4 regions of the Oceanobacillus sp. FSL W7-1304 genome follow, and region 3 is predicted to be linked to each of the others. Evidence: riboswitches for the same ligand, from Rfam matches in the RefSeq annotation. Region 3 holds a riboswitch; each other region holds the start of a gene.
What was found. Region 3 has a riboswitch for thiamine pyrophosphate ahead of NYE61_RS10505 (lipoate--protein ligase family protein). Riboswitches for the same ligand answer to the same signal wherever they lie in the genome.
Positions count from the first base shown of each region.

Region 1 (7,879 bases), 610 kb from region 3:
CCGAGCAATTGCTTCTTGCTGCATTCCATTGATTGAAGGCTCCATACTTTGTTCTACAATAGACCTAATTTGTTTCCACTCTTGTTCTGCTTGAATGATTGTATCAAGCAGCTCATGATTGACATCTTTTGTCTTTCGTTTTTTCCCCATGCACTTCACCTAACTTCTACAAATCTCTTCTACCCTCTAAAGCTTTTGATAATGTTACTTCATCTGCATATTCCAAATCGCCGCCAACAGGTAAGCCATGTGCAATTCGAGTCGTGCGGATACCTGATGGTTTAACAAGGCGCGAAATATACATTGCGGTTGCTTCCCCTTCGATGTTTGGGTTAGTTGCTAGGATGATTTCTTTTACTTCCTCATCCTTCAGACGATTGATTAGATCAGGGACATTAATATCTTCTGGTCCAATTCCATCCATTGGTGAAATTGCGCCATGAAGAACATGGTATTTTCCGTGGAATTCTTTCATCTTTTCCATTGCAATGACATCTTTTGGATCTTGCACGACGCAAATAATCGAATTATCTCGTGACGTATCGGAACATATCGCGCATGGATCCTGATCGGTGATGTGTCCACAAATACTGCAATGGGAGAGCTCTCTTTTGGCATTCACTAATGCATTGGCAAAATTAAGCACATCATCATCTTTCATATTCAAAACAAAAAATGCCAGACGGACAGCTGTTTTCGGTCCAATGCCAGGCAATTTTGTAAAACTGTCAATTAACTTCGATATTGGTTCTGGATAATACATCAAGCCTGCCTCCTACACGAAAACATAAGCACCCGCTTTAAACCGGGTGCTTATACTTGGCATAGGGGATCGTAATCCCCTGCCATTTTTTCCTTTAATTAAAACATACCAGGCATGTTTAAGCCTTTTGTAAACTGTCCCATTTGTTGGTTCGTTTTATCATCAATTTGCTTCAATACATCATTTGTTGCAGCAATGATAAGATCTTGTAGCATTTCGATATCATCTGGATCTACAACTTCTTCTTTAATTGCAATATCTGTAATTTCCTTTTTCCCATTTGCTGTAATGGTAACCATTCCACCACCAGCTGATGCTTCAAAAGACATTTCATGCAATTCGTCCTGTGCCTGCATCATTTTCTTTTGCATTTTTTGCATTTGCTTCATCATATTGTTCATATTTCCCTTCATGGAAAATACCTCCTTTAGATTATTCATTATTATTTTTTTCCTTATACTGGAACAGCCAAGTCCAGCTCCAGCGCCCAACGACTAGCAAGACTTGCCGATTGGCTGCGCCAGAGGCTTAGTCGCACTTATACCCTTGTGGTGAAAGTCAACAACGACTCTAGATAAAAGGATGGCCGATTAAAATCAGGCTACGCCTAACATCGGCATACCCCTAAAGGGGCATGTTTCCTTTATCTCCTACGGATCAGTCCGTACGTCGCTAACCGGGCGCTTACGCTTTTGTTTCCTAATCATGTATTTCCAGTAATTCATCTCCAAAGAGCTTCCTAGCTTCATCCACTAGTGGATCTCCTTGTTCTTCATCTTTAGGCTTATCTTGTTTGCTTATATATTCCGTACGGAGCTGTGTCCAATCATTATCTGGAATTGGGATAATCGTTAATTGCTTATCCATCACACTCGTAAGTACGGATTCAACTGTCTCCCGATTATCTAAAAATAAGGAGCAGTGGATTTCATATTTAAATGCGACAACGAGTGAATCTGCGGATGCAGCTGCAGGTTTACTATCCTGTATCGTTGCATGTGCAGGTGCATTCACTTGCTTTAGCTTACTTAAAAAGTTGGCCCACTGTGATTGTACTTGCTTTAATGCAGGCTTTTCTGCTTTTCCAAGCACATCACGAATTCGCTCAAACGGGATTTTATAGCTATTTTTCGATCCTCTCGCAGGTTGCCTTCTCTTCTCAGATGCAGCTGGTGCTTGGACAGGCTGTGCAGGCTGCTGCTTCAGATTGGTAAGCTCTTTTTCCAATTGTGACATTTTGCTCATCAGTTTTGTTACTGCTTCTGAATCAACATCAGCTGTCGCCTGCTCCCCGGCATGATAACGATTGGTAATCGTGAGTATCGCTATTTCGATAAATACCTTTGGACTATTCGTCCACTTGATCTCTTGTTGGCACTGATTCAGTTGGATAATTGCATTCTGAATCCATGAGGTTGATACAGAATCAGAAAGTGCAAGGAAGTTATCATCCACTCTTGCTCTTTCCAACAATCCTTCTAGCGATGGAGCACTTTTGAAAAGCAATAGATCACGCATAAAATAAATCAGATCATATACAAAGCGTCCAGGATCTTTCCCCCGTTGGATCAAATCATCCAATAGCTGTAACGCCTGTTCCACATCTTTTTCATGCATGGCCTTTACGATATCGGTGAGCACTTTCTGGGAAACACCACCAGTAACAGCCAACACATCATCGAGTTCTACCTGGTCCTCACTATAGGAAATTGCTTGATCCAGAATACTTAACGCATCACGCATTCCACCTTCTGCTGCTAATGCAACAGTATCCAATGCCTCTTTCGAAACAGAAATATTCTCTGCTTCCATAATCGTTTGCATACGATCTACAATTGCCTGATTGGATATCGGTTTAAAATCGAATCGCTGACACCTAGAAATAATCGTTAATGGAATTTTATGTGGCTCGGTCGTTGCCAAAATAAAGACGACATGCTTTGGTGGTTCTTCTAACGTTTTTAGTAATGCGTTGAATGCATTAATTGAAATCATGTGTACCTCATCAATGATGTACACTTTATATGGTACTGCGCTTGAAGCATACTTTACCTTGTCTCGGATTTCACGAATATCATCGACACTCGTATTGGATGCAGCATCAATTTCAATAACATCTGAAATCGAGCCATCCAAAATGCCACGACATGCATCACATTCATTACATGGTTCTTTGACTGGTGCATGCTCACAGTTAATTGTTTGGGCAAAAATCTTGGCAGCACTTGTTTTCCCTGTTCCTCTTGGCCCAGAGAATAAATAAGCATGCGAAAATTTATCTTGTACAATCGCATTCTGCAGTGTTCTCGTAATATGTGTTTGTCCTACGACATCCTCAAAAGTTCTTGGACGCCAAACGCGATATAAAGCTTGATAGCTCATAATACAGATTCCCCTCTATGATCTATTTCTAATTATACCCGATTTTAGGGGTGAATGTGAACCAAAACAGGGTTAAATATATTTTTTGTAACATTCATCTGGAGTTACTGTCACATTTCGTTATAGGTGTAGAAGATTTGTTTGTTCTATGGGACTAAGAAACCAGGATGGCATATCATCAGCCACCCTGGTTTTTATAATTTTAAACAGATGCCGGATTCGTTGCTTTTTCCGAAAGCCATGTTTCAAACGTATAGGACATCTCCCAAAATGCGAGCTCATATTCTTTCGCAAGAATAAACTGCTCTTTGATTTTCTCTTTTTCTGTTTCACTTGCCTTTTCCGCTAATCCATCGAGCAGGTCAATCATTTCCTGTGTGGACTCTTGGAACCACTCACTACCATACGTGTTCAGCCAATTTTGGTAAATTTCTTCTTTCGGTTTTGCGTCCTTGTAAGTCAAACCAATATCAGCATATAACCAGTAACATGGTAGCATTGCAGCTACAATTTGAGCTAAACTTCCGGACAACGATGCACGGTACAAATGCGATGTATAAGCATAGGCAGTTGGTGCAGGTTTAAAATTCTCAATTTCTGCATTGGTAATCTTTAAAATCCCTGCATGCTCCTTATGCACTGTTAGCTCTGCTTCTGCTGTTTTCTTTGCTTTTTCTGCCAGCTTAGCAGCAACATGAAAATCATCTGAATGTGCAGCCGCAAAAGCATGCACCTTGCCGTAATGCTTCAAATAATAGATATCCTGCAGAATATAATTTTTGAATGTTTCCAGTGGCAAATCACCACTTACAATACCCTGTACAAACGGATGATTTAGACTTAATTTCCAACTCTCTTTCGTAGCCTCTCGCAATAACTCTGAAAAACGCATAGAAAATTCCTCCCCTAATTTTGTTTAATAGCCTACTTCTACTACAGCTTCATTGGTAATATTAAAAATAAACGGCTAGTCTTCTCTTATTTTTGCAATAATATCCATCAAAACATCTCCTTTCTATAAATTTAGAATGAAGAACAAAAAAACCACCCCGAAATGGAGTGGTTTTATATACAGTTACAGAATTATGTATACGTCACCAGCTCCACTTCCCTACGCTGGTACTAGCCAGTTCAGGTTCAAAGGGATCAAGAAATGAATCTTGTCTCAGCCAAATGGCACCCCTAGTGGATTTTTTATATTCTATTTCTATCTTATTCCATTTTTTCATAAAAGTAAAATAATTCGTACGAAAAAAATCCCAACATCCAACTCTTATCCATATGGCATGCAGCTTAGAAAGATTTTTTCTAGGTGAATTTAAAAACACTCTTTCAAATGCTTTATAGCGTTTAAAAGAGTGTTTGATTGCATTATGTAGCCGTGCACCCACTTTCGATGTGACGACCCTATGCGTTACTTAAGTTCATGGCTCGGCCTAGGCTTCCCCACGGCACACAGAAAATTCCACTTACTGCTGCTTCCTTCCGGACCTGACAGGGTTCATGGGTTCCTGTTGCGTAGGACCCGGGCGTCAACACCACTCCCTTAAGGCAGACCATAAAATCGCCACACCTAGAGTGGGAATTCAGCCTCGCTATAGCGGATTGCGAGTACAGGGCACCGCTACCTCCCCACCTAGCACGGTATTTACCATTATAGCGAAATTATCGACAAAATGCAACATCAAAAGCGGATGCGCCCGGTTACCGACTATTTTTTTCTTTTTCGAAGTGCTCGGAAAAAATCCGTTAGTAATGCAGCACACTCTGTTTGTAAAACACCTGCCGTTAATTCAACCTGATGATTAAAGCGAGGTTCATTCAATAAATTCATTAATGTGCCCGCACATCCTGCCTTCGGATCAGTTGCTCCATATACAACACGTTTAATTCGCGATTGGACAATAGCGCCTGCACACATCGGACATGGCTCCAATGTAACGTAGAGCGTACAATCCTCTAGTCGCCAGCTTCCAATCTTTTCATTTGCCTCTTGAATGGCAACAAGCTCAGCATGGGAAAGCGTCGTTTGCGAGGATTCTCGCAAGTTATAGCCCCTTGCAATGATTTCATCGTTATATACGATAACCGCACCAATTGGAACCTCATTTAATGTTAAAGCTTTTTGGGCTTCTTCAATTGCCGCTTCCATAAATTTTACATCACTCATATTATCACAACACTTTGTTTTAAAGTTTGAATCAATCCAAAAGAGGAAATACTGTTAAGTAGTCATACCGAATAAAGGAGACTCATAAATGGATACATCATTAAATAACACTGCTGTACTATTTGTCGATATTATCAACGATTTTGACTTTGATGGCGGTGATGATTTATATCGAAATACGAAAGCAATCCTCCCGAACCTCATTAAGCTGAAGAAATTCGCCAAAGAAAAAAATCTACCTACTATTTATGTTAATGACCATTACGGATTATGGCAAGCAGACTTTCATAAAATTATTGAAAACTGTAAAAATGATAGAAGCAAGGAAATTATTGAGGCACTCGCACCAGAGGAAGATGATTACTTTCTTATTAAACCACAGCATTCTGCCTTTTTCCAGACGCCACTGCAATCTTTGCTTACAGATTTAAAACGAAGCCATCTCCTAATGGCTGGTATTGCCGGAGACATTTGCATTCTTTTTACTGCCAAGGATGCGTATATGTACCAATTTGGAATGCACGTTCCTGCAAATTGCATGGCATCCGAAGCAAAGGAGAACAATGATTATGCATTATATTTAATCCGTTCTGTAATGAAGGCAAATATCGACCCACTTTAAGTCATATAGCTGACCTCCTTCACATAAGTTGAAATGAGAAACTGTTTTGAAGGAGGAAGTTCTCTTGCAAATTCATGTTGTTACAGAAGGGGAAACATTAACTTCAATCGCTAATACATATAATACAACTGCTGTCGCCATTACGAATGCCAATGAACTAGATGCTCCAAATGATCTCGTCATCGGGCAAGCACTGGTCATCCCCATTTTTGGTCAGTTTTACTTTGTTCAACAAGGTGATAGCCTTTATTCCATTGCCAACCGATTTGGGATGACCTATCAGGAACTAGCAACGATTAATAATATTTCACCAGAGATGACACTTCCTATTGGCTTGCGGATTTACATCCCGCCTCGTGCTAAGCGCGCGATTACATCGTATGCTTATATTGAACCCTTTGGTGATACGGTTTCTGAAACCTTGGAAAATGCTGCTGCTAAAAATTCTCCTTATCTAACTTTCCTTGCATTATTTAGCTATCGAGTCAATCGCGATGGTTCATTGACTTCACCACCCATCGGGAATCTACAGGAGATTGCCGCAAACACAGATACAGCAATGGCAATGGTTGTGACAAATTTGGAAGGACCTGGGTTTAGTGATGAGCTTGGTCATATCATTTTAACCGTACAAGCGGTTCAAAATACGCTATTGGATAACATTGTGAACACAGCGCAGACACAAGGATTTACCGATATCCACTTTGACTTTGAATTTCTGCCATCTGATGATCGGGAAGCATACAACGCATTTCTGCGTAAAGCAAAGGAGCGATTTTCTCAGGAAGGCTTACTCTTATCTACTGCACTCGCGCCAAAAACAAGCGCCACTCAAACAGGGCAGTGGTATGAAGCTCACGATTACGCTGCTCATGGGGAGATAGCAGATTTTGTTGTATTAATGACTTATGAATGGGGCTATAGCTACGGTCCTCCGATGGCTGTTTCGCCAATTGATCAAGTTCGTAATGTTGTTGATTACGCCTTAACAGTTATTCCCGCAGATAAAATATTATTAGGCCAAAATTTATATGGATACGATTGGACGTTACCCTTTGTTGAAGGTGGAGAAGCTGCTCGTGCCGTAAGTCCACAGCAAGCGATTGCAATTGCCAGGGAAAATAATGCTGTCATTCAATATGACACGAGCGCACAGGCGCCATTTTTCACGTATACAGATGCAGAGGGGAATGAACACGAGGTATGGTTTGAAGATGCCAGATCAATTCAGGCAAAATTCGATATGATTCGTGAACTCGACCTACTAGGTATTGCATATTGGAAGCTAGGTCTAGCCTTTCCACAAAATTGGCTTTTACTAGACGATCAATTTACGATAACCAAACTATAATAGAATATGTACTAGATATTAATATCGCCAAGAAGATCGAAAAGACCGTCTCCATTTGATTAGAGACGGTCTTCCTATTTTTACATATTGTTAATTGTGGTTTCCTTTTCCGTTATCTAACAATAGACTCCCACTTTTAATTCTTACTTGAGCAGATTCAAAGCTTCACGATTAAAAGCTGGAATATCATCTGGCTGACGACTTGTCACAAGCTGATCCTGACAAACGACTACTTCTTTATCGACAACCTTGGCTCCTGCATACTCCATATCAACTTGAATCGATTTGTAGCCTGTTGCATCTCGGCCCTCTAACGCTTTCGCTGTAATTAACAGCTGTGGTCCATGACAAATTGCAAATACAGGTTTTTTCGCATCCATGAAACCTTTAGCAAACTTAACAAAACGATCATCCGCCCGTAAAATATCTGGTGAAAAGCCACCAGGGATGAATAATGCATCAAAATCATCGACATTTACATCCTCGATACCATGGTCAATCGTTAACGTAGTTTCCTTGTTTTTCCCTGTTACTTTATTGCCCTTTTCTTTTTCAATCGTGATTACTTCATGCCCAGCTTCTTTAAAAGCC
Region 1 covers NZ_CP150211.1:2,676,856-2,684,734, forward strand. The annotation lists gene NYE61_RS13620 (YaaL family protein) at 1-150, opposite strand, end outside; gene recR (recombination mediator RecR) at 167-763, opposite strand; gene NYE61_RS13630 (YbaB/EbfC family nucleoid-associated protein) at 862-1,176, opposite strand; gene dnaX (DNA polymerase III subunit gamma/tau) at 1,463-3,145, opposite strand; gene tenA (thiaminase II) at 3,348-4,037, opposite strand; TPP riboswitch at 4,237-4,339, opposite strand; RNA gene ffs (signal recognition particle sRNA large type) at 4,525-4,790, opposite strand; gene tadA (tRNA adenosine(34) deaminase TadA) at 4,857-5,315, opposite strand; gene NYE61_RS13655 (isochorismatase family cysteine hydrolase) at 5,404-5,937, shown strand; gene NYE61_RS13660 (glycoside hydrolase family 18 protein) at 6,002-7,288, shown strand; gene NYE61_RS13665 (type 1 glutamine amidotransferase domain-containing protein) at 7,432-7,879, opposite strand, start outside.
Region 1: another riboswitch for thiamine pyrophosphate. It lies ahead of tenA (thiaminase II); the one in region 3 lies ahead of NYE61_RS10505 (lipoate--protein ligase family protein).

Region 2 (7,879 bases), 1.8 Mb from region 3:
TGCCATGAGCTAAATTCGATGGCAATGGTGAGAACGGATACTCCGTTATAATTCGTACAGTGTAATCATCGACCACCTCTACTTCGGATATCATTTCAAATCTACTATAGGAAGATGAACCAACTTCCGGATCTAGCAAACGATCAATATTTGCTTTTACCACTTCTGCATTAAAAGCTGAACCATCATGGAATGTTACATTTTCACGTAATTGAAACTCCCATGTTGTCTCATCAATCGCTTCCCAGCTGACTGCAAGCCCTGGCTCCAATTCCATTTGTTCATTCTGATTAATCAGTCGCTCAAAGATATTAAATTGTATATCACGTGATGGAACATCATTCGAACCTGCTGGATCCAGTGTCACTGCATCAGATATAGTGGCAATAACAAGATCTCCTCCAGCACCTTCCTGCTCATCTCCTGATGTTCCATTTGCGTCACCTGGTTCATCCGCACAAGCAACTAGCACGCCCATCATACAAATTACGATGAAAAGTAAAAATCCTTTTTTATAATTTCTCATTTCTAACTCCCCCCCCAGTTACATGTCGACAATTTTTACACTATTTCAAAGAAATGCTAATTTAAAATATAACTGATTTCCATTTCAATCACAAGTATTTTGGTTGGAATTATATAATTAATCTAATGAATTTTAAAAAGAACCCGTAATCAATTAGACTGATTACGGGTTAAAGTTTATAAAAACCAAGCTCCCCAAAATCCGAAGAGTAGAATTCCAGGAAGAATAAGATCACGCTTTGTTACAAAAAACTGACGGTAAAAGGTTCGATTTCGATCACCTGTAAATCCTTTTGATTCCATGGCAACAGCTGTTCTTTCCGCTTTTCGAATCGCACTCGCCAGCAACGGAATTGCAAAGCGTTTATATTTTGAAAATTTATCTTTTAATGATTTGCCTTGGCTAACACCACGGACTTGATGGGCAGCATGGATTATTTTAATTTCATCCTTCATCATTGGTAAAAATCGATATCCCGCTAAAACTCCATAAGCAATTTTAGGTGGAAGTTTTAACTGCTGGATCAAGCTTAAAATAAAATCAACCATATTGGTTGTAAAAATAAACATTAAGGATAGTGCCGCAACATTTAATATTCGCAGCGAAAGAGCCAAAGCAACGAGAAATGAATCAAGTGGCAACGTTAGTCCGAGCATGTTGATAACCTTATTTGTATGCTCCGAAGTATCTGCAAACGCAATTGTTGTCCAGAGCATTCCGATTGCAAAAATAAAAAAGGGAAGAAAATAGAGAACATATTTTTTCCAATTTACCTTACCGAAAATAAAGGTTGCCGCAATTGTCCAAATCAAAAATAAAAACACGGTCATCGGCTCAAATACAAATGCCAAATGTACAACTAATATACAAACTGTTAGTGCTTTTATGCTTGGATTAAGATGATTGAGCAGCATAATCACCTTCCTTTTTTAAGCAGTTCTGAATCTGAACTTGAATTGGTAATGCAAGCTGCCAATCATGCAATTTTTCTATTGGCTGCGCCCATAGTTCCGCTGGTGCGAGATCTGCAACAAGTCTGCCTTTGTGGAGAACTAGAACCCTCGTTGCATAATCATGAATCAATTCCATATCATGTGTAACCATCGCAATTGTTGCTCCCGATTTATATCTTCCTTGTAATAGTCCCATCAACTGAGCATTGGAAGATGCATCTTGTCCGAAAGTTGGTTCATCCAGCAATAGAAATGGCTGATCATCAACAATCATTGTTGCTACACTCAAACGTCTCTTTTGTCCTTGGCTCAATGTATAGGGATGCTCATGTTGTAAGTGCAATAATCCACATGTTTCTAATACTGCCTGTACTTTCTCTTTAACTGTTGCTTCCGTTTCCATTTTTAAGCGAAGACTAAATGCAATTTCCTCATAAACCGTGTTTGCAATAAATTGATGCTCAGGATTCTGGAAAACATAGCCGATTTCTTCCCGTAACTGTGACTCCTTCCAACTTCCAATCTTTCTATCTTTTATAGAAACGCTTCCTTTTGTAGGCCGCTGAATACCTGCTAGAATTCTAGAAAAAGAAGTTTTCCCACTGCCATTTGCCCCAACAATTGCAATAAATTCACCATGGTAAAGCGTTAGCGATATATCGTGAATAATTGGTTGCTGTTCTACCTTCCATGATATATGAGAAGCTTTTACATAGGGTAAACCTGCTTCAGAGGGTATACTTGCTGTATTCACTCTTTTACTCTCGAATAATGAAAAAGGGTTTATCTCTCCTACGGTAAGTGGTAATTCCCGCTCTGTTTGCGGTCTGTTTTTCAAGAAATATTGCGTTACTTTCGGTAGCCAAATACCTTGTTCTTCCAACTCTTCTAGCCTGCACGCAATGGCATTTCTTAAATCACCATCATAAAATATCTCACCGTTTCGATTCAATAAAAGACAGCGATTTGTTAGCTCTGTCCAGCCATCCAGCTGGTGTTCAATAATAATAAGAGAGCAATTTGTTTTTTCTTGTATCGATTGGATGGTCTGAATCACATCCTTTGTTGCAATCGGGTCTAGATTAGCTGTTGGTTCATCTAAAATTAATAAAGAAGGCTCTAATGCAAGAATACATGCAAGTGCTAATCTTTGCTTTTGCCCTCCTGAAAGTGAGCTTATTGCAGACTTTTTAAACGCAAGCAACTGTACTAATTCTAGAACATGGTTAATTTTTTCTTCCATAAATTCATGCGGAATGCCGATATTCTCTAATCCAAAGGCAACTTCATCTTCAACAGTCAGCATACAAAATTGTGTCTCTGGATCCTGGAAAACAACTCCGACTTGCTGACTAATTTCGCCCGGACGATATGCTGTCACTGTTTTTCCATTAATGACAATTTCTCCATGTACTTCTCCATCTAATTCGCGAGGATATAGTCCGTTCAGACAATACGTTAATGTGCTTTTTCCGCAGCCACTAGGACCTAATAGCAATAAGCTTTCACCATGATTTAGACGAAAATTCAAATTGGACAGGGTGTCCCCCTGTGGATTCGATTCAAATTTTAAAGAGAATTGCTTTACTTCTACCATTAAACTCATGCCGCATTTTTCCTCCGATATTCTTTTCCTAAAGCAAAGCTTGATAACACACCTGTTTTAGCTAGTCCATCACTCAATGCCTTTCCTAATAATCCAGCAATCAATGCTCCGCTAATTAGTCGAATAATGAACATTGCTAGAACATAGCCTGTAGCTAAAGCAGCATAGCCACTCATGAAATAACCATAAATAAAACTGGTGACAGCTGATCCCATTCCCGCTGCCATTAATACCCAAGTCGAATAATTCTTCCATTTAGTTGCTGCAAATACAGCTTCCGCACCAATACCTTGAATCATTCCAGTAACAATGAGCATTGGCCCAACAGCATTTCCGATTAACACTTCGACCATAGCTGCTATCGTTTCAGATAAAAATGCGGCCCCAGGCTTCCGTATAATGTAGGCTGCAATAATCGAAACAATAAACCAAATACCAAAAATAAAGTCATAGCCAATTGGTCCAAAGAAACCAACTAAGACTGCTCCAACTGGCAAAAAAGCTAAATAGACGACTGCGAACACAACGGACAAGGCTGCTAATACAACTATTTCTTTAAAGCGCCAATTATTCATTTTGATTCGTTCCTGTATGGGATGGACTGTTCGCTGACATCGAAACGGTCATTACCGTATGACTTGAGCCGCCTTCAACGGTTGCTTTAAACACTTTTTCCAATCCATCAAATATTGCAATCGCTTCACCATCTAATCGTGTAGCATAATGGGCGTGACTAACATCTACGTATTGCTTCATTGCCTCAATTTGACTGTAAATTACATCCATATAATTACCGCCGCCCAATGGATACAAGGAAAATTTTGCTGCAACCCGCTGCTTTATATGTTTGACATGCTCTGCATTCAGCGGAATCTCATCTTCTGCCATATAAGCCTCCCCCATTGAATCCCCAGGACATCCTAATGAATACGTAGCTTCAAATGCAACATGTTTCCCACTTTTTGCTGCATGAGCAAATATCGCCTTTGTCACATCAAAAACATGTGTCAGCTTTCCTCTTACAGTTGTTGTTACATCATCTGTATCCATATGAACCTTCGATGTATCTGCCTCCTCTAAAGCATCTTTAATAATCTCGATAAACTGATCACTCATCGGATGAATTGAAAAACTAGCTCCTGCAATATCACTTTCCGTACAAGTTTGATGTACCATTGTAAATTCCTCCTTGTTATATATATTTCCAAACAAAAAAACTACATCCCTGGGGAATGCAGTCTACATGTATATATCGATATCAATAGAAAGATATACAGATTGACTACACTTCCCCACGCTAGTATTATCTAGTTCGGGTGCAAAGGGTCAGAACAATCCAGTTCTTCTCAGCCGCTTTCACAGCTCCCCTAGCGTAAAAATAATGATGAAGTTTTCTGTCTTCAAGATACCACAGGCTTGATTTATTGTAAAGCACTTATTATTTTTAAAATTTAGTAATTGAATACGTTACCCATTAGACTATATATCCTTTTACTAATATCTAGCCACTCCACATTTTAACTTTCTCCTAGCCTCTTTTCCCCAGCTTTTTACAGCCTCCATCGAAACACCTTCTTGTTCAGCAATTTCTTTAACAGACATGTTCTCGATAATAAAATAGGTTACCCATTTCCATTGATTTCCGGTAAGTTGTTTTTTCACATGTTCCCAAAAAATCTCATCAGTTATCGGCTTTTCAGCTATCATCATTGGATAGCAAATAACATGACTACGATAACAATTTCTATTATGGAGAAGTCTTTTCTGTTCAATATTCAAAAGTATCTGCTTTTCCTTCTCTCTATTTGTCTTACGTATTAAATCTATCAAACGGTTGCGAATTATATAGTTGAAGTATGTTGCGAATGGGCCTTTATCTGGTTGATGCTTCTCGTATGCATTCCACATCGCCACTAAACCCTCTTGAAAAAACTCCTGTTCGGTGTCTCTAATATTTAATCGATGGATATGATAGTGAATTCTTCGCTCATTTTGTTCAACAATCTCTTCAAATGTTACGTTGTTATTGGTCATTCAATCCCTCCTCGTCTAAAATACACATTGGCTTTTAGACTTTTTCGTTCGATTTACAACCCTGTTCACTTTGATGGTACAAAGATAAAACGATTAACGAATGCTAGTCCGTTATTTCTTCTTTTTCTAATCACCTTCATTATAGAACAAATGTTCCTATTAATAAAGTGTTTTCCTTTAAGTAATTAATAGAAATGTGGGAGAGTTATTATTGAAAACATGTGATTTACCTTGCGATTCTCATTGGAGCGCTCACTGACTGGATTTTTGCAGATTAACATGTCATGCCGGCTCTTTCCTTTTCGTAAAATTTCTTAACTCGATTGTTTTTGTTTCTAAGTATCCGCGCCTCGGCTGTTTCTTCTCATCATTTCATCCAAAACGACCGTGACTGCTTTCTTATCGATAGATTCTTTTTGCTCTTTCAACCAAATTAACCGACACACATGTCTGCTGGGAAGCTTTCCAGAGGAGGCTGAGACCGTATTCTCAAAATGCTTCCGCCCGCAGTATTTCGTGGGGGAGTTAGCTCATACCATGGAGCTTAGAACCAGGTTATTTTTATAATGACTAAAATATCTGCAAGTCGAAATTAAGCTATAAAAAAGAACCAGCTCATGATCAGAACTGGCCCTTTGATTAAAATACAATTGTTTTATTTTTATAGACAAGGATGCGGTCTTCGAGATGCCATTTTACTGCTCGAGCTAGTACACTTCGCTCAATCGATTGGCCAATTTTTTTCATATCATCTCCATTATCACGGTGATCGACTCTGCCAATATTCTGTTCGATAATTGGCCCCTCATCCAAATCATTCGTTACATAATGTGATGTCGCACCAATCATTTTCACTCCACGCTGATAAGCACGCTCATATGGTTTCGCCCCAATAAAAGCTGGTAAAAATGAATGATGGATATTAATAATACGGTTTTCATAATGCCCTACAAAATCTGGTGTCAGAATCTGCATATAACGTGCAAGCACAATTAAATCGACTTCATATTGTTCAAGCAATTGCTTCTGTTTTTCTTCCACCTGATGACGTATTTCCTTATTCGCTGGTATATAATAAAATGGAATGCCCAGCGATTCGACCATCTCACGAGCAGTCTCATGATTACTTATCACAAGTGCAATGTTTGCCATTAGATCGCCACTTTGCCATTCCCAAAGGAGCTCTAATAAGCAGTGCGGTTCATTCGAGACAAATATCGCCATGTTTTTAATATCACGAACATACATGATTTTCCATTCCATATTGAATTTCTCTGCAATTGGAAGAAACGTTGTCTCCAGTTTACCCATTTGCCCTTTTAAATCAGGACATTCGAACTCGATCCGAATAAAAAATTCCCCACCTTCAGGGTTCATCGTAAACTGATCAGATGCGACAATATTGGCATTGTGCTCATAAAGGAACTTTGAAACTGCCGCCACAATACCAGGTTGATCTGGACATTTAATTAAAAACCGAGCACGATTGTCATTTTGTTTTTGAAACGCTTGTATTTTACCTTCCGAATAACTGTTCATTCCTATTCCCCTCATTTTTCGAATATCATTTTACTTTAGGCAATTGATTGGAAACAGTCAAGTATTATCTATATTTTGCAATTCAACAAAGACATCCTACGCTTTTTAACGTAAATCTGCATCAAATACAATTTCTGCGTCTTTTCTCGCTGCCTCTAGCACTTCAACAACTGACTTTGTATAATCGAGCAACGCATAGCATTTTTCAAAATCCTTTGCAGCAAAAATTTGCTGCATCTCAGCTACCTCATAATAAAGGCGATTTTCATTTGTTTGTGTATTGAGCTTTATTTCGCGATTTTCCTTCTTAATCATAACCTCTTGACAACCATTCGCACCGTTTACTACGTTCAAATATCCTTTTTCGCCTTGAATCATTGCAAAATTCATACTCTGTGTATCTTTCGCACCGACGCACTCTGCGATAAAGTTCGGATAGGACAGTACCGCAACACCAGATGTATCAATTCCATTTCCATGTTTATTTGCTGTGTAGCTAACTTTTTCCGGTTTTCCAAACAGATTCATTACAAAGTGCAGATTATATACATTGATATCTACCAAAGCACCTCCGGAAAATTTCGGACTAAAAATGTTTGGTGTTTCTCCACTTAATAATACTTCATATCTGCTTGAGAACTGACTGTAGTTACATTGAATGAACTTAATTGCACCAAGACTAGCGATATGCTCTTTCACTAATTTATAATTTGGCATATGGATCGTGGAAATTGCTTCAAAAAGCATCCGTTGTTTTTGTTTTGCCAGTTCAATTAATTGTTCGGTTTCACGTATGGTCGATGTAAAAGGTTTTTCACAGATTACGTGCTTACCGTGTTGTAATGCAAGATATGCCTGTTCAAAATGCAGGCTATTTGGTGATGCAATATAAACAAAATCAATAGCAGAATCATGCATCATTTCATTTAAATCAGTATAAATAGCAGAAACATCAAATTTATCTGCCAGAGCTTGTGCTGATTCTTCTTTCCTTGAATACACAGCAACACATCTAGCTCCATCAACTTCACGAACAGCGGATAGAAATAATTCCACGATCCTTCCAGTTCCGATTGTAGCAATGTTCATATGTAACACTCCCTCAAAATTCTATAGTCCAACCTATTTTAGCATGGAATGTTCGATACTTGCAGTTTCTCTCGCTAAATGCAATTTTTATCCTAAAAGAGATTGTTCAAAAAGTTCAGCAAGATCACATAT
Region 2 covers NZ_CP150211.1:3,904,852-3,912,730, reverse strand. The annotation lists gene NYE61_RS19355 (glutathione ABC transporter substrate-binding protein) at 1-526, opposite strand, end outside; gene NYE61_RS19350 (energy-coupling factor transporter transmembrane component T) at 703-1,440, opposite strand; gene NYE61_RS19345 (ABC transporter ATP-binding protein) at 1,421-3,085, opposite strand; gene NYE61_RS19340 (ECF transporter S component) at 3,082-3,660, opposite strand; gene NYE61_RS19335 (YkoF family thiamine/hydroxymethylpyrimidine-binding protein) at 3,653-4,261, opposite strand; TPP riboswitch at 4,358-4,464, opposite strand; gene NYE61_RS19330 (sigma-70 family RNA polymerase sigma factor) at 4,580-5,119, opposite strand; gene purU (formyltetrahydrofolate deformylase) at 5,759-6,658, opposite strand; gene NYE61_RS19320 (Gfo/Idh/MocA family oxidoreductase) at 6,764-7,747, opposite strand.
Region 2: another riboswitch for thiamine pyrophosphate. It lies ahead of NYE61_RS19335 (YkoF family thiamine/hydroxymethylpyrimidine-binding protein); the one in region 3 lies ahead of NYE61_RS10505 (lipoate--protein ligase family protein).

Region 3 (7,879 bases):
GAGAAAGCAATGAACGATCCAGAATTTATCCAGGAGTTAAACTACTATTTGAAGCAATATGTTGGGCGGGAAACACCATTATATTACGCCGAGCAACTTACCAAATCACTTGGTGGTGCTAACATCTATCTAAAACGAGAAGACTTAAATCACACAGGTGCACATAAAATTAATAATACGATTGGGCAAGCATTACTAACATTAAGAATGGGAAAGAAAAAAGTAGTTGCTGAAACAGGTGCAGGCCAGCATGGTGTCGCAACGGCAACTGTTTGTGCATTACTCGGATTAGAATGTGTTGTCTTTATGGGTGAAGAAGATATTCGTCGACAAAAGCTGAATGTATTTCGAATGGAACTGTTAGGAGCTGAAGTACGTGGAGTCTCACAAGGTAGCGGAACGCTGAAGGATGCGGTTAATGAAGCATTGCGTTATTGGGTTAATCATGTTGATGATACCCACTATATTATCGGATCCGTTGTTGGTCCGCATCCATTTCCTAAAATCGTACGTGATCTTCAATCTATTATCGGGAAAGAGACAAAAAAACAAATCCTCGATCAAACTGGTAAACTAGCAGATGCAATCATTGCTTGCGTCGGTGGTGGTAGTAATGCAATGGGAATGTTCCACCCATTTATCGAGGATAAAGATGTAAAGCTATTCGGTGTAGAAGCTGGTGGTGCTGGTCTTGATACAAATCAGCATGCTGCAACTTTAACCGGTGGCGATGTCGGTGTATTACATGGAACATTAACTTACTTACTACAAGATAAGGAAGGGTTAATCGAGGAAGCATTCTCCATCTCTGCTGGTCTTGACTATCCTGGAGTAGGTCCTGAGCATAGCCATTTGCATGAAATAAATCGGGTAAAGTACACATCCATTACAGATGATGAAGCACTTGAAGCTTTCCAATTTCTATCCAAAACTGAAGGAATTATTCCTGCATTGGAAAGCGCACATGCAATTGCATATGCAATGAAGCTTGCAATAGAAATGCCGCAAGACGAGACCATCGTCGTTTGCTTATCAGGGCGTGGGGATAAAGATGTCGAACAGGTGAAAGATCGGATTGGAGGGAACATATAATGGGTAAAGCAAAATTAGAAAAAGCAATTCAAGATAAGGCGAGGGTGAATGAGAAACTCTTCGTTCCTTATATGATGGCAGGCGACGGCGGGCTCGATCGCTTAGAAGAAACGATTTATTTCTTACAAAATTGTGGGGCTGCAGCAATTGAAGTTGGTATCCCATTCTCCGACCCAGTAGCAGATGGACCAATAATTCAAGAGGCCGGTATACGTGCATTAAAACATGGCACAACCTTAGCAACGGTTATCGATAAACTAACAACCTTTAAAGATAGACGTTCAATTCCAATAGTTATCATGACTTATTTAAACCCAATTCTAGCCTACGGAATTGATCGATTCGCCAAAGATTGCTTACAAGCGGGAGTTGATGGCGTCATTATACCTGACATCCCGATGGAAGAGGAAGGAATCATTGCTAGTTCTCTGCAAGAACAAAACATTGCTTTTATTCGCCTTGCAGCAATGACAAGTTCAGAGGAACGCTTAATAGAATTAGCAAAACGTTCAGAAGGATTTCTGTATGCTGTTGCTGTGAAAGGAACAACTGGGGAACGTGAAACACACGATACGAAAGTGCATGATTATTTGAAATTGCTCAAGAAAAACAGCTCTATCCCTGTCCTAGCAGGGTTCGGTGTATCAAATGCTGAGCAGGCACAACAGCTTTCCAAAGCATGTGATGGTGTCATTGTTGGGAGTAAAATTGTCCAGCTTTTACACGAAGGAAAATTAAAGGACATCCAGCAATTAATAAATGGAAGTATTCAATCAAACGGGCAAAAAGTTCGGTAAAACACACATGTCCAGATAGCTTCTATGTGAACGCGTACTAATTTAAAAATTCTTAACGCTAATTGTTGCATTTATCTTTACAATTATCACAATTAGCAGTAAGCTTAGCATGTAATTCGAATAAACAAATAAATAAATACGCACTAGGGGAGCTGCTTTGCTGAGAAAGACGTTTCGCGCCTGACCCTTTGAACCCGAATTAGATAATACTAGCGTGGGGAATGTGCAGTCGACAATGGATCGGATATGTTATCGCTGGATAAATTTATCAAAGACTGCATTCTATTTGATGCAGTCTTTTTTTAGCAAAAGCGTAGTCCTGTTAGCGCTGCATGAACTTAGTAAAAGGAAATACGGTGTTTGCGTCATGAGGTCAGGGAAATACCACTAGGTCTTTAACATCATCGGCGCAGTAGCTAGCAGCTCTCAAAAAAGTAATTTTTCATCGGAGGTGTCTACATTGAAGAAACATTGGGCTTTTATCGATACCGGCTTCCAAGATGCTTCGTGGAATATGGCGTTTGATGAGTGCTTAATCAACTGGCATCATGAAGGTAAAATCCCGCCGACATTACGATTTTATGGCTGGAAAGCACCAAGTTTATCTGTCGGCTACTTTCAAAAGGTTGACAACAAAATTGATTTCGATGCAATAGAACGACACAGGTGCCAATTTGTTCGTCGTTTAACTGGTGGCAGTGCAGTCCTTCATGACGATGAGCTAACGTATAGCCTTGTTATTTCTGAGAATGATCCAGATATTCCTGTATCCGTTCAAGAAGCATACCACGTACTATCTAAAGGGGTGTTTGAAGGGTATCTTAACTTAGGTATTCCAGCTGAATATGCCATTTTAGACAGAGATAGCGCCAGAGGGAGAACAGCAATATGTTTTGAGAAACCAGCCTTCTACGAAATGGTTGTAGACGGCAAAAAGCTTTCCGGAAATGCGCAAACAAGGAAAAAGGGTGTCCTCATGCAACACGGTTCGATTCCAATGAGTATGGATACGGAGATGCTTTTTGATTTATTCCTGTTTTCTTCCGGACGGATACGGGAACGAAGTCGAGCCGCATTTTCCAAAAAAGCGGTTACAATTAATCAATTAACGAATCGAGAACATCATTATGACATGTTAACACAGGCATTCAAAGAAGGATTCAAAAAAGGATTAGATCTAGAACTCCACCCTTTGCAATTAACAGAAACCCAATGGGAAGAAGTGCAGCAATTAGCACATTCAAAATATGAAACGAGAGCATGGAATATTAACTCAAATAAGGAGCGTGCTAGCATTGGCTAAACAGGCAGAATATATTCGTAAACCAGAATGGCTAAAAACAAAAATCAATACAAATGAATCCTATAAAAAATTGAAGCATTTAATGCGCGATAAGCGATTAAACACAGTATGTGAAGAAGCAAAATGCCCAAATATTTATGAATGCTGGAGTGAGCGTAAGACAGCAACATTTATGATTCTAGGTGATACGTGTACACGAGGATGCCGATTTTGCGCGGTTAAAACAGGTCTTCCAAGTGGGCTTGATTTAGGCGAACCAAAGCGAGTTGCTGATTCCGTTTCCATTATGGGGTTAAAACACGTTGTTGTGACAGCGGTCGCGCGTGATGACCTAGAAGATGGAGGAGCAGCAGTTTTTGCCAATACTGTACGGGCAATCCGCCATCAGAATCCAGGCTGCACAATTGAAGTCCTGCCATCCGATATGAAAGGGGATTATGAAAGCTTACATACACTTATGGATAGTGAACCAGATATATTCAATCATAATATTGAAACCGTTAGACGATTAACTAAACGCGTTCGAGCCATCGCAAGATACGACCGATCCCTACAGCTGCTTCAACGTGTGAAAGAAATTGCGCCAACTATTCCTACGAAATCCAGTATTATGGTTGGTTTAGGAGAAACAAAGGAAGAACTCATTGAAGCAATGGACGACTTGCGTGCACATGATGTGGACATTGTTACAATTGGGCAGTATTTACAACCAACTAAAAAACATTTAAATGTTGAAAAATATTATCATCCAGATGAATTTGAAGAATTAAAAAAAATCGCACTTGAAAAAGGCTTCTCGCATTGTGAATCTGGACCATTGGTACGCTCTTCTTACCATGCGGATGAACAAGTAAGCCAATCTTCCGCACAAAAACGAATTAAGTATATGAAAGGCTATGAAACACAAGAGAATAAAAAAGTTGATTTTCAATTTTAAATAACAGACTACTTATAAATCCCCCTGGTCACTTATAAAATGGTTAAGGGGGATTTATCGACAGCATGATCTTCCATCCAACAAATATCCTCTCCCCTCTCTTGGAAAGTGAAATAATAAATACTATCGCAACTTTTATCTCCACTTTAAAACTATCTTTTCTTACTATAGCTACACCTACTTCATGTGCAGCATTTTCATTTAAATAAATTTATTAGACTATTATACAAGCATTGTGAATATATCTGCATATCTTAATAGTAAATACATCACCAAAGAAAGGAGCAGTAGTTTATGAGCTATCCTAACTGTTCATGCGGTCACAATGACTGTGTTTGTGAAGTAGTAAGGAAAATAGTTGCCGCACAGAATCAAGTAGCTGATAGGAATAAGCACTGTAGCAGTAGCTGCAACGACTCTATAAGAGAATTATATTCCCAAAATCATAGTATAAATAGGAATACAACTATCCCCTTTATTCTATTTAACAAAGGCAGTCTTAAACCATTTATTGCAAGCGGTGTGTACAAGAAGAAAAAAAAGGGATGTTGCGAGGATGCGTTTTTCGCTGCTCTCGAAACACCAGTCTTACGGGCAATACGATTTATTCCACATACATGCTGTGTCGAAGTTGAATTATTACAGCCGGTAAATGAACACGGTATTCCACTGACGCATGGAGGTAAAAATCTAGTTGATTTCTTTAAAGATAAATGTCATCGACAAACAGTAAACTTCAAAAAAACCGGTATATGTATCACGCTAGATTTAGAATGTTTTTGTGCGATCACTTGCTTATCGCCAATCAAACTCTTGCCGCGGCGCTCTCATTCTTCAAACTGTTAGGAACAGAAGCGCAAGCGCCTGGTTAGCGACGTACGGACTGCGCTCCGAACTGTGGGGAGTTGGAGTAACTAAGTTGCCCACTGCATTCAAATTTTATAATTTCCTAGTTATTTTACCAAAACAAATAGAAAGACCCTAAAGCACTTTATTTAGGGTCTTTCACTTCTGTTCTTCCGAATTGTTTTTTCGTTGATACTTTCGCTCACTTTGTGAGTCGTCCTTCGTTTTTTTCTTTTTCTTCTCGTCCTGACTTTCTATTTTTAAATCTTCCATCGGAATATCATCGACAAACTTCTGCTCTTTCTGTTCATCCAGCTTCGTTCTTCTCTCCTCATTCCACTTTGGTCTTTCATTTGTAGAAGAATGCTTATTTTCACTGCTCATTTTCATCTCACCTCTACGCTTCTTTTTCTTTCCTCTTCCTTACTTTCCATATTTATAAACCTCTATCATGTAAAAACTAATTTTTCTTGGTATACTTTATGGATTGAAAAAGGACGGAGGTTACGTTACGATGAAAGAATTTGAAAGTATCAAGTCAATCGAACATATAGAAACATTTATAACAGAAAACCGACTCGCATTCCTTTATTTTTCCCGACCGAATTGCAGCGTCTGTCACGGATTATTACCACAGGTTCAACAATTGATGAATTCCTACCCACAAATAAACACAGCTCACATTAATGTAGAGGAAGTGCAAGAGGTAGCTGGACGTTTTTCAATCTTCACCATCCCGGTTCTATTGCTTTTCGTAGATGGAAAAGAATATATACGGGAAGCACGGATTGTACATTTGGATTTATTAGAAGAAAAGATACGGAGAATTTATGAAAATGTGCTTGAATCCTAATGATTCAAGCACATTTTCACTTATTATATTTCTCTTCGCATTGCTTTTAAAACATCAATTTGTGTAGCTCGTTTTGCTGGACGTAAACCAGATAAAATGGTCACAAGCAAACAAATCCCGACGGATATTAAAACAAGACTGACAGGTATCATTGAAAACTGCAGCTGCTCTGGCAGCTCTTCCTGAAACGCAAATTCAATAATTAATGGCAAACCGAGATTAACTAAAAAGCTGACTAGATAAGCTACTATGGTACCAATTAATGCCCCAACAATCCCGATATAACTGCTTTCCAGCAGAAAAATTTGTTTAATTGTTTTCGGGTTTGCACCAATCGCCTTCATAATTCCAATATCTGGCGCACGTTCAGTTACCGCCATTGTCATTGTATTATAAATACCAATTGAAGCAATAAGAATCGCAATCGTACCGACTAGAATTAAGCCTGCTTTCATAATCGTAAATAACATGTTGATCTGCTTCATCTCACTAACAACGGAATATGAAGCATAATTTGAATCGTCGAGTTCATCCACTATAGTCTGCACTGCTTCTAGGTTCGTTGCATATACTTTTACTTCATCAAATGCATTGACAGTTGTTGAATCAAGCTCGTCTCCATCAACACCTAATTCTCCTCCAGGTGTACCAGTATAAGCTTCCACGCCAGCAAAAACCTCACCCGAAATATATACATTCTGATCTTGTACCCACTCTTTCGTTGGCTTTTTTAAAATTCCAACAACAGTAAGCGGAGTTGTCTGTTCCTCCCCATCGACGTCTAAATCCTTCTTCACTGTCATATTTAACGTTTGTCCAATTAAATCGGCTTGGTACAGATATTCCTCTTTAATTTCTCCAGATGCTTCATCATAAATATCCTCATCTTCCACATCCTGTACAAAATAATCCAGAAAATGATATCCTACAACAACTTCATTCGGCTTTTCCGGCAGCCTTCCTTCATCAAGTTCCAACCCAGCATCTACCTCAGACGGAAAATGTGCTGCTACAGCAGTTGTTTCCGATTGATAGTCATCCAATGAAAAGGTTGGAAATTGACGTAGCTGATTTCTCCGCGTTACGGCATTAACATTATCAATAGACTCTAAGTAATCAATATCTTCCATCGTTAAGGAGCGATAATTATCATCTTCTTCTATGTGCCCATAAATATCAATTTCTGTAACAATTTGTTGTTCCAATGTATCCTTAACAATACTCTCTTGTAACCCATATCCGACAGATGCTAAAACAATAAGAAAGGCACATCCCATTGCCGTTGCTAGAATAGTCATCCCTGTTCTTACTTTATTCTTTTTAATATTTTGCAGAACGAAGCGAAATTGATCTTTTATTTTCATTGGGATCTTGCCCCCTCTACAATTCGTCCGTCACTTATCGTAATCGTACGATCACCAATTGCCGCTACTTCGTCATCATGGGTAATGATAAGAAACGTGATTTCCATTTCCTGATTCAGCTGTTTAATAAATTGCAGCAGCTCTGTCTCTGTTTCACTATCTAAACTCCCTGTTGGTTCATCAGCGAGGATTAAAGGCGGGTTTAATACTAATGCTCTTGCAATACTGACACGTTGCTGCTGACCACCAGATAATTCACTTGGATAATGGTCGGCAAATTCTGTTAAGCCGACCTTCTCCAAAATAGCAAGCGTTATTTTCTTGCGTGATGATTCGCTTTCACCCTTTAAAATTAATGGCAATTCAATATTTTGAAAGGCTGTCATACTCGGAATCAGCTGGAAGCTTTGAAAAATAAATCCCATATGCTCTAAACGAAAATCTGCAAACTCAGCCTCCGTTAAATCACTTACTTGCTGATTATTTATCCAGATTCCGCCCTCAGTTGGACGAATAAAACCACTAATCAAATTAAGTAAAGTAGACTTTCCTGAACCACTTTTTCCAACAATTGTTACAATCTCACCTTTATTTACTTGAAATGAAATATCCTGAAGAACTGATAACGTTGTTTCCTGCTTTTTCTTGCCTAGTACAAAGTGATGGCTTAATTGTTTTACTGTAATC
Region 3 covers NZ_CP150211.1:2,071,836-2,079,714, forward strand. The annotation lists gene trpB (tryptophan synthase subunit beta) at 1-1,092, shown strand, start outside; gene trpA (tryptophan synthase subunit alpha) at 1,092-1,889, shown strand; TPP riboswitch at 2,025-2,128, shown strand; gene NYE61_RS10505 (lipoate--protein ligase family protein) at 2,404-3,192, shown strand; gene lipA (lipoyl synthase) at 3,185-4,129, shown strand; gene NYE61_RS10515 (hypothetical protein) at 5,135-5,359, opposite strand; gene NYE61_RS10520 (thioredoxin family protein) at 5,490-5,828, shown strand; gene NYE61_RS10525 (FtsX-like permease family protein) at 5,852-7,192, opposite strand; gene NYE61_RS10530 (ABC transporter ATP-binding protein) at 7,189-7,879, opposite strand, start outside.

Region 4 (7,879 bases), 2.1 Mb from region 3:
AAATATTGAAGAATAATAAAAATCAATTTGATCAATGGTTCTTTTCGGGAATAATGAATTTTTCTTATGCAATGGAGCATACGCTTTTGTCAATGGATCATGCAATCTATCCAGATATGAATGGATCAGCTTTTTTAGGGACATTGCTTGAGGCGCAGCTTGATGAGGATAAGGTCTATAAAAAAATAAGCATTGATACGATTGAAAATGAAGAAATAGACAAGTTATTATCCTTTTATCAGTTACACTCCATGATTTATAATAATATTCCTTTCCAAGGATATGAACATAACGAAAAGCAAATTGCTTTTCATGAGGAACTATATGAAAAAGGTAAATCGGAAGTTGCTATTACATTTATTCGTTCTACTTATATCGCTTTGAAAGAGAAAGGAATTCCTGTTTACAGGGTAATGCCATCCTATTTATCGATCGAACAATCGTTTAGACTATTAATTCAACGGGCGCTATCCAGTCGCTATAAAAATGCCCAATTGGCTGTAATCGGGTGCAATGTAGTGTTTAATACGAATGAAGAAGCGATGTATTATTCGTTCAAAATGAAACATAAAGAACTCGAATTGCGGAAAACATTGCTTTTTTTAACAGAAAAAATAAATGGATCATTAATGCAGCTAGGTGATGGATTATTTTTTATATTTACAACCCGGGGAGAAATTGATGATCAATTCGAAGTGGCGATATTTGAAATAATGGAGGATGTTAAAGTCCAGGAGAATATTCAATTGACTATCTCGATTGGATTTGGTGAAACAGTATCCCAAGCAGAAGACCATGTAAGACTAGGATTCCACCAACTGGAAACAGAGAAATCAACATCCATTATTATTGTCGATGAAGACCAGTCAATCACAAAAAAGAATGCAGATAATGAAACAATTGCATTTAAAACGATGGAGTTAGATGAGGAATGGCAAGAAAAAATTAGACACAGTGGTGTAAGTCCAAGTATCGTTTCAAAGATAAGAGCTTATTCAAGAAAATATAATCGATATGAATTTACAGCTAGTGATGTGGCCAGGTGGCTGAAAAGCACAGAAAGAAATGGGAGAAGGATTGTCAGCCTGCTAGAAAAGGCTGCAATTACAGAGCAATGTGGAGAGGTGCAATCAAATGTACGAGGCAGGCCCAAAAAAGTATTTCGTTTTTGTGCATTGAAATAAGAGAAAATAGAAGGGATGGATTTGATGGCAAGAGGACAAAAAAGGTTTGGCATGCAAAGTTTTTTGAACGGAATTGAAAGAGTGGGGAATAAATTACCGGATCCATTTATGTTGTTTGTCATTCTTGCAGGTATCGTTATCGTATTATCATGGGTAATCTCACTATTTAATGTCACGTTCACATTACCAGGTGAGTCTGAGGTGCTCGCTATAAAAAGCTTGATCTCAGCTGAAGGGCTGCAATATATTTTAACATCGATGCTGGACAATTTTGTTGGTTTTACACCATTAGGGATTGTTTTAGCGATGATGCTGGGAATTGGCCTGGCTGATAAGGTAGGGCTTTTAGAGACTGGAATAAAGAGTACGATTCTAAAGGCACCAAAATCATTGGTTACATATGCAGTGGTTTTCACTGGTATTTTGGGGAATATCGCATCTGATGCTGCGTTTGTTATTATTCCACCACTGGCTGCAATGGTTTTCTATAATATTGGCAGACACCCTCTCGCAGGACTTGCTGCAGGATTTGCTGGTGTGGGCTCCGGTTTTACAGCTAATTTAATGATTACTGGCACGGATGCATTGCTATCTGGAATTTCAACGGAAGCGATTCGTACTGTAAATCCAGATCTCTATGTAACACCTGTTGATAATTGGTATTTTATGTTGACATGTGTGTTTATTTTAACTTTTGTTGGCGGATTTGTTACGGAAAAGATAGTAGAGCCACGCTTAGGTACCTATGCAGGTGGAGCAGCCAAAGAAGTAAAGGGAACAACTTCCTTGGAAATAAAGGGATTGCGTAATGCTGTGCTTGCGGGTGTTGCATATGTTGCATTAATTGTTACAGTAATTCTTATTCCTAGTTCCCCACTGACGAATGAGGAAGGCGGAATCATCCCTTCACCATTTTTATCTGGAATTGTGCCATTAATTTTGTTTTTGTTTATTCTAGTTGGTACGGTCTATGGGGTAACAGTAAAAAAGATTAAAAGCTCGAAGGATATCGGGACCTATATGGGAAATGCAATAAAAGACATGTCCGGATTTATCGTACTCGTATTTGCGGCAGCTCAATTTATCTCCTATTTCGAATGGACAAACATGGGAGCTTGGATTGCTATTAGTGGAGCGAACATGCTGGAATCCATTGGTTTAACAGGAATTGCTGTTATATTAGGGTTTGTTATTTTAACAACACTATTGAACTTGTTTATATTTAGTGGATCTGCACAATGGGCGTTAGAAGCACCTATTTTTATACCGATGTTTTACTTTTTAGGATACAGTCCAGCATTTGTTCAAGCGGCATATCGAATTGCAGACTCATCCACAAACGTAATCACACCGATGAACCCGTATTTGATTATCGTGCTTGGATTTATGAAGGAGTATGATAAGAAAGCAGGAATTGGTACATTGATTGCATTAATGTTACCATATACGATTTTCTTTTTGATTACATTTACGATTCTTCTGTTAATTTTCTTCTACTTTGGAATTCCGTTTGGCCCAGGAGTAAGTGTTTATGTATAATGTTGTCGGAATTTCGAGTCAAATGGTTTACTTCAAGACGTTTAAGCATTATCATTTAATAGAGAGAAAGTGATGTATGTAAGGAGGTAAATCATAAATGGCTTTTGTAATATTGGATCCATGTGGACCGGAAAAGGCAGCAGAATGTGTGAGTGTCTGTCCGGTTGATTGTATAGAAGAGGGACCAGATCAATTTTATATTGATCCTGACATTTGCATTGACTGTGGTGCGTGCAAAGCAGTTTGTCCTGTTTCAGCGATCGAGGAGGAATACGATTTGACTCCTGATCAAGAAGTATTTTTAGAAAAGGCGGAAGAATTCTTCGCGAATAGATAGATTTATTGGATAGTAGACGAAATGTTCTAGAAGAAACGTCTATTTGTTCAACTAGCAGTGCTGTTAGATTGGCAGTGCTAAAAATATGCATTATAAATAGTCAACCCTGCTATTCACAGTAAAGAGTCACGAAGTGTATCCAGCTGGGTTGACATTTGTATTTAGTGGGAAAAAATCGGGTAGCAATATGCGAGGTTTGTACTGTATTACAGTTGCGTTTAGAAGATTGAATCTCATTAAGCTTCCTGGTATACCTATTTCGCGCTCATGCTTATTGCTTTTCCCAAAGAAGATTGTTATCTACTCTAATAATGTTTACTGCGTCTATAACCTCATGATGCCAGGTGTTATTCTTTTCTTTTATCGATGTGATATCCCAGCCCGCTTCAGTTTGTTATTCGATGTCTGATCCAACAGTTTTAACTAAAGAAGTAAGCATTTTTTCCATACAATTTAACTGTTCTGGACGCATCAATTGCGGAAGGTTATAGCTTACTTTTCATTTTTAACTTCTTCTGCCAAATTACTAGCAATCCACCGCTTTGCTGTCGTTTCATCAATTTCATATACTTTGCCTGCTCGCAGCAATTCACCATGATATGCTGTCTGTACGTTCATTTTTACTTTCATTATTTAAGACCTCTTTCTATTTTTTCTAGTTTTAGTATACATGAAAATGGTATTTTTTTGGTTCGAAAATAAAAAAGCTGTGTGAAATCTAGCCTACAACTCGTCTTTAAACTGTATTATTTGAAAAATCCAGACTTTGCAAATTTTTCTATTTGTGGTAAAGTAATGATAAGTAAATACGTAGCGTTATTCACTAGGGGAACCCTTGATAAGGGCTGAGAAAAAAGTAGTTACTTTGAAACCCTCAAAACCTGAACAGGCTAGCACCTGCGTAGGAATGTGGCAAGGGCAAATTGTATTGTTAGTTTCATTATACAAATACGATACCACTTTCTGTGTGCAGGAAAGTGGTTTTTTTGTGTGCATAAAAGCTGTAATTGCATTATTAGGTAATGATTCTTGATGAAACCTGAAAGAAAGGGGCGGGAGTTTGATGAAGCTAATTGCTGTAACCGCAGATAGCATGACTGTTGAAAAGCTAACAGATACCATTATTGACATCATCGACGAGATTGATTTTCTCCAAATTCGTGAAAAGTCAAAAACAGCCCGTGAAATTTTGCAGCTACTAGATTATCTGCAAATGAATGGGGTTGATAAAGAAAAAGTAATTCTAAATAATCGGCTTGATATCGTACTGCTTAGTGACATCCCAAATCTTCACCTGCCAGAACATGGCTTACCAGTAAAAACAGTGAAGAAGCAATATCCGCATCTAAGAGTTGGTTGCAGTGTACATTCATTCGAAAAAGCGAAAGAAGCTGAAGCGGATGGGGCGGATTATATAATATTTGGTCATTGTTTTGAGACAAGCAGTAAAAGGGGAATACCTCCAAATGGAATTTTGCCAATTGAACGAATGAAAAGAGAAATTCACATCCCAGTTTATGGTATCGGAGGAATTTCATTAGAAGAGGTGCCGTTAATGAAACAGACAAAAGCAGATGGAATTGCAATCATGTCCGGTATTTTCCATGCCGATGCACCAAACGTGATGATAAAAAAATATAGGGAGGCAATTTCAAAGTGAAACAGCATTATGAAGTAGTCGTAATTGGTGGTGGTATTATTGGTTGTTCGATTGCCTACTACTTAGCGAAAGAAAAGGTTGATGTTGCGTTATTTGAAAAAGGACAAATTGGTTTGATGACTACAAGTGCTGCGGCTGGTATGCTCGGTGCTCATTCTGAAAGCAATGGCGAGGATACAATATTTTCGTTTGCCAGATCGAGTCAACAAGCATATCTCAGGTTGAAGGATGAGCTTTATCAATTAAGCGGCATTGATATTGGATACAAAGAAGGTGGAATATTAAAGCTTGTATTTTCAGATACAGATAAGCATCAGCTTACTCCGCTTCTGAAGCAACCAACTGCAGAATGGTTGGATAAAGAAGAAGTAAAGAAAAGGGAGCCATTGATTGCTCCAAATATATTAGGAGCAGCATATATAAAGGATGATGTGAGTGTTATACCAGATCAAACCTGTGAAAGCTTTGCTAAAAGTGCTCGATCCCTTGGTGCATCCATTATGGAAAGCAACGGTGTTTATCAAGTGGAAAAGAAAGATGGCAACTATCTTGTCCGAACAATGCATGGTGATGTCGAAGCAAATTATGTTGTCTTTGCTACAGGTGTATATGGTAATGGGCTATTTAGGCAAATTGGATTAGATGAAGAGCTCATACCAATTAAAGGTGAAAGTTTAATCGTTCATAGTGAACAGCATGTATTAGAGTATACCCTATTTCATGAAAGCTGTTATATCGTTCCTAGAAATAATGGAAAGCTTGTTATTGGTGCAACCATGATCAAGAAGGATTGGAGTGATACTGTAAGCCTTGAAGGAATCAAGTTTTTAATTGAAAAGGCAAAAGCCATGATTCCATCTGCAATCGAATGGAAAATCGATCACGTTCAGGCAGGATTGCGACCAGGCACGTTTGATGGCAACCCATTTATCGGAAGGCATCCAGAGGAAGAAAGAATACTCATTGCTTGTGGGCATTACCGAAATGGAATTTTACTTGCTCCAGCAACAGGGGAAATGATTCGTGATTTTGTTGTTGGAAAAGACATAAATAACGGATGGATGCAGACATTTCGTGTAGATCGTCGTCAAAGCATAGTAGTTTAGGAGGTGATAAAAATGAAATTTCAGCTGAATGGGAAACAGGTGGAACTTCCAGAGGTAGTGGATTCAGTCGGAGAGTTGCTGGCACACTATCAATTACAATCTCGGATTGCTGTCGTAGAGGTAAATAAGGAAATTGTTATGAAGGAAGAATACGAAACAAAAAGGCTTTTCAATGGGGATATCGTAGAAATTATTCATTTTGTAGGAGGCGGATGATTATGTTAACCATTGCTAATCGTACTTTCCAATCTCGTTTATTATTAGGCACAGGGAAGTACCCATCATTTGAGGTTCAAAAAGAAGCAGTAGCAGTATCGGAAACAGAAATTTTAACGTTTGCTGTTAGAAGGATGAATATTTTTGAAGCAAGTCAGCCAAACTTCTTGGAACAATTGGACTTAACTAAATATACGTTACTTCCGAATACAGCTGGAGCAAGTACGGCCGAAGAGGCTGTTCGTATAGCGAAACTTGCAAAAGCGTCTGGTTTATGTGACATGATTAAGGTGGAGATCATTGGGGATAAGCGCACGCTTTTGCCAGATCCAATAGAAACTTTAAAAGCATCCGAAATGCTCCTTGAGGAAGGGTTTATCGTGCTGCCATATACGTCAGATGATGTTGTTTTGGCGAAACGTCTGGAAGATTTGGGAGTTCATGCTGTTATGCCAGGTGCAAGTCCTATTGGTTCGGGAAAAGGAATCATTAATCCTTTAAATCTAGCATTTATTATTGAACAATCCAATGTACCCGTAATTGTTGATGCGGGAATTGGATCTCCTAGGGATGTGGCATATGCAATGGAGCTTGGAGCAGATGGAGTGCTTTTAAATACTGCGGTTTCTGGAGCAAAAGATCCAATCAAGATGGCGAAAGCTGTAAAATATGCGCTGGAAGCTGGCAGGCTGGGGTATGAAGCGGGAAGAATAGAAGAAAAAGACTATGCAGTGGCAAGCAGTCCGACAACAGGGATGGTAGGAACGTGAAGACACGCTACTCTCGCCAAGAATTATTTTTAGGAAAGAAATCGCAAAAGAAAGTAGAATCTGGAAGTGTTATTATCATCGGAGCAGGTGCATTGGGTTCCAGCAGTGCAGAAATGCTTGCAAGAGCAGGTGTTGGTAAACTAACAATTGTTGATAGGGATTATGTTGAATGGAGTAATCTACAACGACAGCAATTATATAGCGAGGCGGATGTCCGGGATAAGCTTCCTAAAGCATTCGCTGCAAAGAAGAGGCTTGAGCAAATCAATAGTGGGATAGATATTAACAGTCTTATTGAAGATGTCCACGGTTTAAATATTGAAGAAATGATAAAGGGTCATGATGTTATTCTCGATGCTACGGATAATTTTGAAACGCGTCTAATCGTAAATGATGCAGCTGTAAAACATGACATTCCATTTATCATGGGGGCATGTGTTTCGAGTTACGGTTCCACATTTCCAGTTATTCCAAATGTCACACCTTGTTTGCATTGTTTACTAAATCATTTACCGGTGGATGGCATGACGTGTGAGACGGTAGGGGTGATCAGTCCAATTGTTCAAATGGTTACTGCAACACAAGTAACCTATGCTTTAAAAATTTTAACTGGAGCCCAGATATCGCCGGTGCTCAGGTCGCTTGATATGTGGAAGGATGAAAAGGCTGAAATAGATGTGACACGTCTTAAAAATAGCCATTGTCCAACATGTGGGGAGCAACCAACGTATCCTTACTTGAAATTTGAGAATCAAATGAAATCTGATGTGTTATGTGGAAGAGATGCGGTGCAAATTCGGCCTGCTACTTCAAGAGTGTTTGAATTAAACGTCTTCATGGATAGGTTAAAAGGAAATGCAACAAACCTATTAATCAATCCTTTCTTACTTTCCTGTGTTTTTGGGGAATTTAGGATTGTTTTCTTTCGGGACGGACGTGCAATTGTACATGGAACACATGATAAAAGAATAGCCCGTTCCGTTTACTCTCGACTTTTGCAGTATTATTCAGCGTAAAATAAGCGTTTCTTATAGCCTTGGACTTGACCGTGTGTTTAAAGTTCAGGG
Region 4 covers NZ_CP150211.1:4,135,352-4,143,230, forward strand. The annotation lists gene NYE61_RS20295 (hypothetical protein) at 1-1,184, shown strand, start outside; gene NYE61_RS20300 (AbgT family transporter) at 1,209-2,723, shown strand; gene NYE61_RS20305 (4Fe-4S binding protein) at 2,821-3,060, shown strand; gene NYE61_RS20310 (hypothetical protein) at 3,553-3,690, opposite strand; TPP riboswitch at 3,876-3,985, shown strand; gene NYE61_RS20315 (thiamine phosphate synthase) at 4,124-4,720, shown strand; gene thiO (glycine oxidase ThiO) at 4,717-5,826, shown strand; gene thiS (sulfur carrier protein ThiS) at 5,839-6,042, shown strand; gene NYE61_RS20330 (thiazole synthase) at 6,039-6,812, shown strand; gene NYE61_RS20335 (ThiF family adenylyltransferase) at 6,809-7,828, shown strand.
Region 4: another riboswitch for thiamine pyrophosphate. It lies ahead of NYE61_RS20315 (thiamine phosphate synthase); the one in region 3 lies ahead of NYE61_RS10505 (lipoate--protein ligase family protein).